DNA from 3 places in the Exiguobacterium sp. EF_C8 genome. Region 2 is predicted to be linked to each of the others. Evidence: predicted binding sites of a transcription regulator. Region 2 holds the regulator's gene; each other region holds the start of a gene.
What was found. The regulator Rex, encoded in region 2, represses fermentation and respiration genes when NADH is low (regulators of the CRP and FNR family bind a similar motif). The targets are predictions, from matches to a motif close to TTGTGAAATATTTCACAA.
Positions count from the first base shown of each region.

Region 1: the regulator Rex is predicted to act here: its motif matches at 1,450-1,467, upstream of pflB (formate C-acetyltransferase).
Region 3: the regulator Rex is predicted to act here: its motif matches at 1,633-1,650, upstream of ACY2IG_RS11665 (cytochrome ubiquinol oxidase subunit I).

Region 1 is NZ_CM143264.1:650,642-653,926, forward strand. Features, by position in the region: gene pflB (formate C-acetyltransferase) at 1-1,363, opposite strand, end outside; gene ACY2IG_RS03415 (hypothetical protein) at 1,703-2,131, shown strand; gene ACY2IG_RS03420 (DEAD/DEAH box helicase) at 2,160-3,285, shown strand, end outside.
Region 2 is NZ_CM143264.1:2,902,224-2,905,508, forward strand. Features, by position in the region: tRNA gene ACY2IG_RS15275 (tRNA-Ala) at 58-133, opposite strand; gene tatC (twin-arginine translocase subunit TatC) at 238-1,017, opposite strand; gene ACY2IG_RS15285 (twin-arginine translocase TatA/TatE family subunit) at 1,025-1,222, opposite strand; gene ACY2IG_RS15290 (redox-sensing transcriptional repressor Rex) at 1,222-1,881, opposite strand; gene ACY2IG_RS15295 (ATP-binding cassette domain-containing protein) at 2,049-3,285, shown strand, end outside.
Region 3 is NZ_CM143264.1:2,168,536-2,171,820, forward strand. Features, by position in the region: gene ACY2IG_RS11660 (cytochrome d ubiquinol oxidase subunit II) at 1-104, opposite strand, end outside; gene ACY2IG_RS11665 (cytochrome ubiquinol oxidase subunit I) at 117-1,514, opposite strand; gene ACY2IG_RS11670 (N-acetyldiaminopimelate deacetylase) at 1,749-2,861, opposite strand; gene ACY2IG_RS11675 (LysR family transcriptional regulator) at 2,845-3,285, opposite strand, start outside.

The DNA of each region.
Region 1 (3,285 bases), 850 kb from region 2:
GTGTGGCTGGGGCGACTTGAATTTTGAGCTTCTCGTCCATTCCGCCATTGATTGTATAAAGTAATGCTTTTGCAAGGTTTGCTCGAGCACCGAAGAACTGCATCTGTTTCCCGATCCGCATCGCGGAGACACAACAAGCGATGCCGTAATCATCCCCATAAACCGGCAACATCAAATCATCGTTCTCATACTGAATCGAGCTTGATATGATCGACATCTTCGCGCAGAATTCCTTGAATCCGCGTGGAAGCTGAGTGGACCAGAGAACAGTTAGATTCGGTTCAGGTGCCGGACCGAGTGTCGAGAGCGTGTGTAAGAAGCGGAATGAACTTTTCGTGACATTTGATCGACCATCTTCACTCATCCCGCCAATCGATTCCGTTACCCACGTCGGGTCGCCAGAGAAGAGATCGTTATAGTCCGGTGTTCGTAAGAATTTGACGATCCGAAGTTTCATGACAAAATGATCGACGAGCTCTTGTGCTGTTTCTTCCGTCAAGCGGCCGGTCGCAAGATCACGTTCGACATAAATATCGAGGAACGTCGAGACTCGACCGAGTGACATAGCTGCACCATTTTGTTCTTTGATCGCAGCAAGATAAGCAAGATAGACCCACTGGAATGCTTCTTGTGCTGTTTCTGCAGGGCGGGAGAGATCAAAACCATAGCGAGTTCCAAGCTCGGTCAATTCCGTTAATGCGCGCAATTGTTCATTCATTTCTTCGCGGTCGCGGATCATCGATTCAGAGAGGAAGCCGCCACGTGCCTTCAAGTCTCGCTTACGTTCTTCAATCAAACGTGCTGTTCCGTACAAAGCGACACGACGATAGTCGCCAATGATCCGCCCACGTCCATAGGCGTCTGGTAATCCTGTGATGATACCGGCTTTACGCGCGGCGCGCATCTCTGGAGTATAAGCATCAAAAACCCCTTGGTTGTGTGTTTTTCGGTAATCGCTGAAAATTTTCGTGACGGTCTCGTCTGCTTCAAAGCCATACGCAGCTAAGGCATCATTCACCATCCGAATCCCGCCGTTCGGATGAATTGAACGTTTGAACGGTTCATCCGTCTGTAAGCCGACGATTTTTTCAAGAGAGGGATCCAGATACCCTGCATCATGCGAGAGAATCGTTGATGGTGTCTTGGCATCGACGGCATACACACCACCACGTTGTCGTTCTTCATTCGTCAACTGTAGAATTTGTTGCCAAAGCCGTTGCGTCGCTTGAGTCGGATCGACTAAAAAGTGATCATCACCTGTATATTCCGTGCGATTGAGCCGGATGAAGTCTGCAACATCGATTGTCTTGATCCATTCGCCAGACGTAAAGTTTGCCCAGGCACTCGTTTTTTCTAATAACATGGATACCACTCCTTTAAAATTGAGCTAATGATCAGTTCCTTATGTGAATAGTGTAACAAAAGGAGGTAGAGATTCCCTTTACGTTCATGTGAATATTTTAACAAGTGAACAAACGTTGATATGACGGGCTTTCCTTATTTCTGTACTTATGAAAGAGTGAAGATTAAAAAACAGTTGAAGTCTGGTAAATCAAGAGTTTCACGAAACTGTATGAGCTGATTTGAAAAAGATCCACTAGCACAGTTGAAACTGTGAGGAATGTCACGTTACGGTATCTTGTGTTTTTAGGACGTATCGTTGACAATGAAAAAGGGAACATAGAACGTGGAGGTGTGCCAAATGGAGTATGTGTCATTAACGCAACAAGGAGATTATCAGTCGGGAGACTGGGTCTCGCTGAAAATCGGATCGGAAGGTTCGACGCGAACTGGGATGATCACAGAATTTGAAGGTGATGGATTCTGGATTCGGTTTGAAGATGATTTTGATTATGAAGACTTTATCGGCTATGATGAATCGTACTGGATTGCGCTTGTTCGCCGTCCCGTGGACGTAAAAGCGACGTATGCGAGTCTTGCCGTGTATCCGGCACTCGCTGCAGAATTACAGGATCGTGTCATCCAAGGCTTCGAGATTTTAAAGGAAGAAGCTGGTGAAGAAGAAGTCCGGTTCCACATCCGATTGCTCGACGCAGGAAATGAATATACACAGACATTACGGGGATACCGTGATGCATCAGGAGATCATGTCGAATACGTAACGGCATGATGGAATTAAGAGAGTAGGAGAAATCGTTATGAACTTTACAAAACCATTTTTACAGGAAGCATGGGAACGGGCGCGCTTTACAGAGTTGATGCCTGTTCAAGAACAAGCGATTCCGTTGTTGCGCGAAGGAAAAGATGTCCTAGCTGAAGCGCCGACAGGAACAGGGAAGACGCTTGCTTATGTCATTCCAGCTTTAGAAAAGATTGAAGTGGAAGAGCCACACGTGCAAGTCGTCATCACGGCACCAACACGGGAACTCGTCATGCAAATTCATCAAGTCATTCAATTATTTGCTCAAGGAAGTGGTATCAAATCCGGTGCATTCATTGGTGGTGTTGAATTAAAGCGACAATATGAACGATTGAAGAAAAAGCCGCAAATCATCGTCGGAACACCGGGACGTCTCGTCGAGTTGATTGATTCGAAGAAGCTGAAGATGCATAAGGTGAAATTGATTGTTTTAGATGAAGCGGATCAAATTTATGAAAGTGGCATGAGTGACTCGGCGACGCGAATCGCAAATAGTGCGCTACGCGATCGACAACTGGCATTTGTCTCAGCGACATTGCCGGAACGGACAGCAGAATGGGGACGGACGCTTGCGAATGATCCTGAGACGATTCGTGTTGAGCGTGCCGTCAGCACACAAGTGACATTCGGTTATTTGGAGACTTCACGTCGTCAGAAACCGGAATTGTTACGTCGTCTGGCGAACATGCAAGGATCAAAAGTGCTGACATTCATCAACAATCGCTCATTCCTTGGACCATTGAATGGCGAGTTGAGTAAATTCTCACTGAAATACCGGATTTTAGACGCTGAAAAAGGAAAACGAGAGCGGATGGAGACCTTGCGTTCTTATAAAAAGGGAGAGTTTCCTTTACTCGTCACGACAGGTCTTGCGGCGCGTGGGCTTGATATCGAAGCGGTCACACACGTCGTCCATTACGATTTACCGGAGTCGCTTGACGATTTCGTACACCGTTCAGGTCGGACGGGACGCGGAAACGCAAATGGGATGGTACTTGCACTTGTCACGGATCAAGATTTAAAACACTTAAAAACACTTGCAAAGCAAATGGGCGTCGAGATGGAGCCAATGGAAATTTACCGCGGAGAAGTCATTCCGAAACGTGAATTCACAGCTCCTCAGA
Region 2 (3,285 bases):
TTTAACTGGGAACATAAAAAAACTCCTCGAGCACTCGAGGAGTTGAACGTATGCACTTGGTGGAGACTATCGGGATCGAACCGACGACCTTTTGGCTGCCAGCCAAACGCTCTCCCAGCTGAGCTAAGCCCCCATGAATTATCTTTAGTATACGCATCGCTAACTGCTTTATCAATATAAACATAACGCTTTCATAAAAAAGAATTCCTCCCGAAATGGCTGGAAGGAATTCACGATTCATTTATTCAATTCACGCATCAAATCCGCCTGTCGTTCAAGCTCTGCCTGTTGCTCGAGGATCAAGACCTTTTTATACGTCCGCGCGGAAATCAAGATACTGATTTCATAGAGAACGAACAACGGCACTGAGATCATCAAGTGTGACGTCACGTCCGGCGGTGCGATCAATGCCGCAACGACGAACAGCGCGAAATACGCATATTTCCGATTCTTTCGCATGAAATATGGCGTCACAAGACCAAGACGTGTCAGGAACATCGTCACGACCGGCAATTGGAAGAGAAGACCAAACGGCATCGTCAACCGGATCAAGAAACTGAAGTAGTTTTCGACCCCGATGACTTGCTCGATCCCCAATTCTTTCCCGAGATCCGTTGAGACTTCGAGCAAGAAGGGAAGCAACCAGAAATACGAGAAGGCTACACCAGCCAAAAATAGAAAGAAGATGACTGGAATATATGTCAGTGTTGCTTTTTGTTCCTTTTCATAAAGCCCTGGTCGGACGAATGCCCACAGTTGATACATCCAGAACGGTGACGCTAAAATCAGCGCGATGATGAACGCAAGATTCAAATACAACATTAAAGGATCGGCGACGTTGAAGGCATTTAATCCGATACCGAGCTCTTTTAAGTCCGCTTGCAGAAAACGGACGAGCGGTCGGACGAGCGGAAATGCGACAGCGAACAGGACGACGACGATGAGGAGCGACCAGACAATCCGCTTACGCAGTTCGTCTAGGTGCGACGTCATGCTTTGTTCTTGATCAACCGTCATGATTCAATCACTTCTCTTTCGGTTCGTCCTTTTTATCGTCGTCCATGATGCCGTTCGTGGCATTCTTGAACTCTTTCAATGTTTGACCGGCAGCACGACCGAATTCCGGTAACTTCTTCGGTCCGAAGATGATCAACGCGACGACAGCAATTAATCCGATACTCGCAGGTCCGATACCTAACGTGAGCGGGATAAGGTTTTCCATTATGATTTCACTCCTTCAGCTGATTGCGAATAATGCTTCATGAAATAAACTAACGACTGCAACTCGATCGATAAATCGATGTGATGAACCCGAACGCTCACTGGCACGTTCAACCGTGCAGGCGTGAAGTTCAGAATGCCTGTCACACCATACTCGACTAACTCATCCGCTACTGACTGTGCGAACTGGGATGGAACCGTCAAGATGGCGACATCGACCTGATTCGCTTCGATTTGTTCTTTCATGTCCGAAACATGATAGATTGGAACGTCATGCGTCGTTGTTCCGACCTTCTCTTCGTCCGCATCAAACGCAACGACTATCCGAGTACTATTATTCTTTAAAAAGTTATAATTTGCAAACGCTGTTCCGAGATGACCGACCCCGATCAAGGCAACATTCGTCACCTCATCTTGATTCAAGGTTTTCCGGAAAAACGTTAAGAGATGTTGAACGTTATATCCATACCCCTTCTTCCCTAGTGCCCCAAAGTAGGAAAAGTCGCGACGAATCGTTGCTGAATCAACCTTCACCGCCTCGCTTAACTCAGCAGAAGAGACGCGGAGCTTACCTGAATTGTATAAACTTTGGATGAAACGATAATATAGCGGCAACCGTTTTGCTGTCGCTTGTGGAATTTTTGTGTCTGGTCCATTCATCCTGCAGTTCCCCCTTCGGCCACATCCATCGTGGCACCCAAATCTTTGCAAAAAGCTTTCTACTCTCCTTGATTGTAAACCACTTCACATAGAGTCACAAATAATATATTCCGCAGGACCTCGCGCTTTTGTTCGTGATAGACTAAAGGGTGGAAGGATGGATGGAAATGATACTCTTACAAGTCAACCAACTCTCGAAATCATTCGGCGTCGAGCCGATTTTAGAAAATATCAAACTAGAAGTACAGGAGCGCGACCGAATTGCGCTCGTCGGTCGAAATGGTGCCGGTAAATCAACCTTGCTCAAAATCATCGCTGGTGAACTCAGTCATGACTCGGGCGATATCATGAAAGGTAAAGATGTCAAAATCGGTTATCTCGCGCAAGACAGTGGTCTCGAATCGAACGAGACGATCTGGAACGAGATGCTGACCGTCTTTGAACATCTGCAAGAACAAGAACGAACACTGCGCCGGATGGAAATCGAGATGGGCATGGAGCACATCTTGAACGACCCGGTCGCGTACGATCGTCTCTTGAAGACGTATGATCAAGCGCAACACGACTTCTCAGAAGCCGGTGGTTATCAGTTTGAGGCGAATATCCGCTCCGTCCTGCACGGCATGCGCTTTTATCCAGACGATTACTCGCGCCGGATCCAGACATTGTCCGGGGGTCAACGGACACGGCTCGCCTTAGCGAAGATGCTCCTGCAAGCACCAGAGCTTCTCATTCTCGATGAGCCGACGAACCACCTGGATATCGATACGCTTGCTTGGCTTGAAAGTTACCTCGGTGGTTATCGTGGTGCCGTTCTGATCGTCTCGCACGATCGGTACTTCCTCGATCAAGTCGTCAATGTCGTCTATGAGCTCTCTCGTAATGTCTGTCGTAAGTTCACGGGGAACTATACGAAGTACCTCGAGCAAAAAGCGGCATTGTACGATCAAGAAATGAAACAGTTCGAACAGCAGCAAGAAGAAATCGCAAAGATGCAGGACTTCATTCAACGAAACATCGCTCGGGCGACGACGACAAAGCGTGCTCAAAGCGTTCGAAAACGGCTCGAGAAGGTCGACCGGCTCGATCGACCAGATGGAGATGAACGCAGTACGGTCCTGTCCTTCCCAATCGAAAAACAGAGCGGGAATGACGTTCTTCAAGTCAATCAATTGGCAATCGGTTACGAAGAAGCTGTCTCAAAAGACATCACGTTCCGCTTGCAACGCGGTGAATCACTGGCACTCGTCGGACCGAACGGAATCGGGAAGTCGACGCTCTTAAAAGTCCTCGTCGGTCGTTTACGTCCTCTCTTCGGTGATTTCCGTTTCGGAACTGGCGTCTCGATCGGGTATTACGATCAAGAGCAAGCGGAACTCAATGACCGGAACCGTGTCATCGATG
Region 3 (3,285 bases), 730 kb from region 2:
GAATAAAAGGCGTAAAATCCAGCACCGAAGTCAATTGAGGCAACGATGAGATATCCGTACAGGAAAGTCCAAAGGACCGTGATCCCTAGTGTTTGAACGTCCAAATCGTTCCCTCCTTACTTGTTATCATCCACGAACATTGCTTCACCGCGTGCATGGTGGTTTTCAGCAAGTTCTTGAAGTTCTTTTCCAACCGTGTTTTTCTTAAACATCCGTAATAAGACGACCGTACAAATCGTACCAAGCAACAAGTACAATGCACTGAATAAAATGAGCATCGGACCAACCGCTGTTGAAGTCGTCGCCGCGTCCGCTGTTCGCATGATACCGTAAAGCGTCCAAGGTTGACGACCAATCTCAGCGTACATCCATCCCGCTTCGATTGAAATCATCGCTAACGGACCACCGATGAACACCCCTCGTAAAATCCACTTATTATATGGATTCAATTTTTTCAATCGGAATGCCAAGATGAACAAAGCAGAGATAGCAGTCAAGTACATCCCAATCGATACCATGATATCAAAGAAATAGTGGACGATCAGTGGTGCTTGATCTTCTTTTGCGAATTCGTTTAAACCGATGACTTCCGTATTCGGAGCCCCACCTGCAAGAATTGAGAGCGCATATGGGATTTTGACGGCTCCTTTGATTTCATAACTGCCGTCTTCTTGCTGATCAAGTATCCCACCAAAAATCAATTCTGCTTCATTTGTCGTATCAAAATGCCATTCCGCAGCTGCTAGTTTTTCTGGCTGGTATTTCGCTAAATATTTCCCTGAGAAGTCACCGACAAGTGCTGTCGAGAACGCGAAAATCAGACCAGCCATGACAGTGAGACGAAGAGCTTTCTTATGATATGCCGTCTCTGCTGCTGAGAGTGTCTTTTTGCGAAGCAAATGGAACGCCGCGATTGCTGCCAAGATAAAGGCAACAGTCAAGTAAGCTGAAACGATGACGTGTGTCGCCTTCGTCGGTGTCGCTGTATTAAACATTGCTTTTAATGGTTCGATTTGCGTTAACGTACCATTGACGATCTTAAATCCTTCTGGTGAGTTCATGAAGGAGTTGACTGTCGTGATGAAGAACGCTGATGCTGTCGCACCAATGACGACTGGAATCCCAATCAACCAGTGCAACCATGGATTTTTGAACCGGTCCCACGTATACAAGTAAATACCAAGGAAAATCGCTTCAAAGAAGAACGCGAACGTTTCCATAAATAGTGGCAAAGCAATTGTTTGACCCGCTACTTGCATGAGTGACGGCCAAAGTAATGATAGTTGCAAGCCGATTGCCGTCCCTGTTACGACACCGACTGCTACGGTAACGACGTATCCACGCGTCCACCGTCTTGCTAATAAGATATAATCTGGATCTTTGCGTTTCAGACCGATGAATTCAGCTGCCAGTACCATGAGCGGTACTCCGACACCAATCGTCGCGAAAATAATATGAAACGCTAGTGTGAGCCCTGTCAACAATCGACTGAGCACTACGGGATCATTGAACATGTATTTAGCCCCCTCTTCCTAAAACATACTTCTCTATATGGTCTATAACCGTATCATAGAGAACATAACCCTTTGTGTCTGTTTATAATGTTTGATGTAACAAATTGTTCACATATACACGTGATTTTTTTCACAAAATGTTCGAAAACTCTTATTCCTACATATATTAAAAACTTTCCCATTCCTGAATTCGAAAGGGAAAGCTTTATATCCTTTATTATTTCATAAAAATTTTTAAACATACTCTCGGAAATAATGGTCAAGTAAATCAATGACAAAAGAAATGGCTGATTCATCCGGGTTTAATGTTGGTTGATGCAAACCAGATGTCGGATTATCGACGCCGAGCCAGAACATCATCCCTGGGATCTCTTTCAGCATGAAACCAAAATCTTCCCCTGTCATCGCCGCGTCACATTCGATATAGTTGGCATTCATCTTTACGAATGATGAGAATTTATCCACGATTTGCCGGTCGTTGACGACTTCATAATAGCGATTACCGAATTGCAGATCGATTTTAACACCAAACGAAGCTTCGATTCCTCGAATGATGTCACGGACACGACGTTCGAGTTTTTCCATGTCTTCGCCGTTTAGCGCACGCATCGTTCCGTCAAGAACCGCTCTACCGGCAATGACATTCTCACGAATACCTGCATCCACTTTCCCAATCGTGATGACACTACAATTCATCGGATTAATGGATCGACTGACAATCGTTTGCAATTGCATGATCAAGGCTGCTTGCGCAACAACTGTATCAATCGTCAAATGAGGAAAAGCCGCATGACCACTTTGACCATAGATCGTGATATGAACTTCTCGAGCACTCGCGAACAGTACGCCTGGACGACTAGCAATCGTACCGACTGGATATTCCGGTGCAACGTGAAGACCATACATCTCACTCGGACGATATTTTTCAAACAATGGACTTTTAATCATCGGCTCCGCCCCGCCCGGTCCTTCTTCTGCCGGTTGGAATAAAAAGACGACATCATCCATGACTGGTAGTTCAACGATCCGTTTCATCAACCCTAAAGCAATCGAGGCATGCATGTCATGACCACACGCATGCATGAACCCTGGGTGTTCTGAGCAATACGGAAGCCCTGTCGCTTCTTCAATCGGTAACCCATCAATATCTGCGCGATACCCGATCGTTCGGTTTCCAGTCAATCCTTTCACTCGAACGAAAACACCTGTTTCAAATGTGTCATATGTGACACGATCTGGCGGATATGCACGAATTTGTTCCAATATAAAAGCTTGCGTCTTAAATTCCTTGAACCCTGGTTCCGGTATTTTATGAAGCGCGCGCCGCATCTCAATGGCGTATTCCATCTGACTGACTTCCTCCTTCTTCTTTTACGATGTCCCAAAAAGCTTGGACTTGTTTTAATTCAAGCATCGATTCCGTGGACAAGATCCAAGTATCTCGCTTCAGTACTTTTCCGGATGATGTCTTCAACGGAAGCTGCATGACTTCATTCGATTGCTGAATCGTCGACTCAGGTAAGATAGCAAAACCGATGCCATGTAACGCCATCTGTTTGCATGTCTCGATTTGGTCGACGACCAAAGTCCGAGAGGGTGGACTTGCGAACCGATCTTGCCACCACTCTAAAATTTCTTGATAGTACGTCGAATCACTTTTGAACTGGATGAACGGGCGATCCGTCACACGCAATTGTTCAATCGACGTCAACTCACTATCAACTAGATAGAGCGGGTCTGAGAAAAGGCGCTCTTTAACACCTTTCCAGTC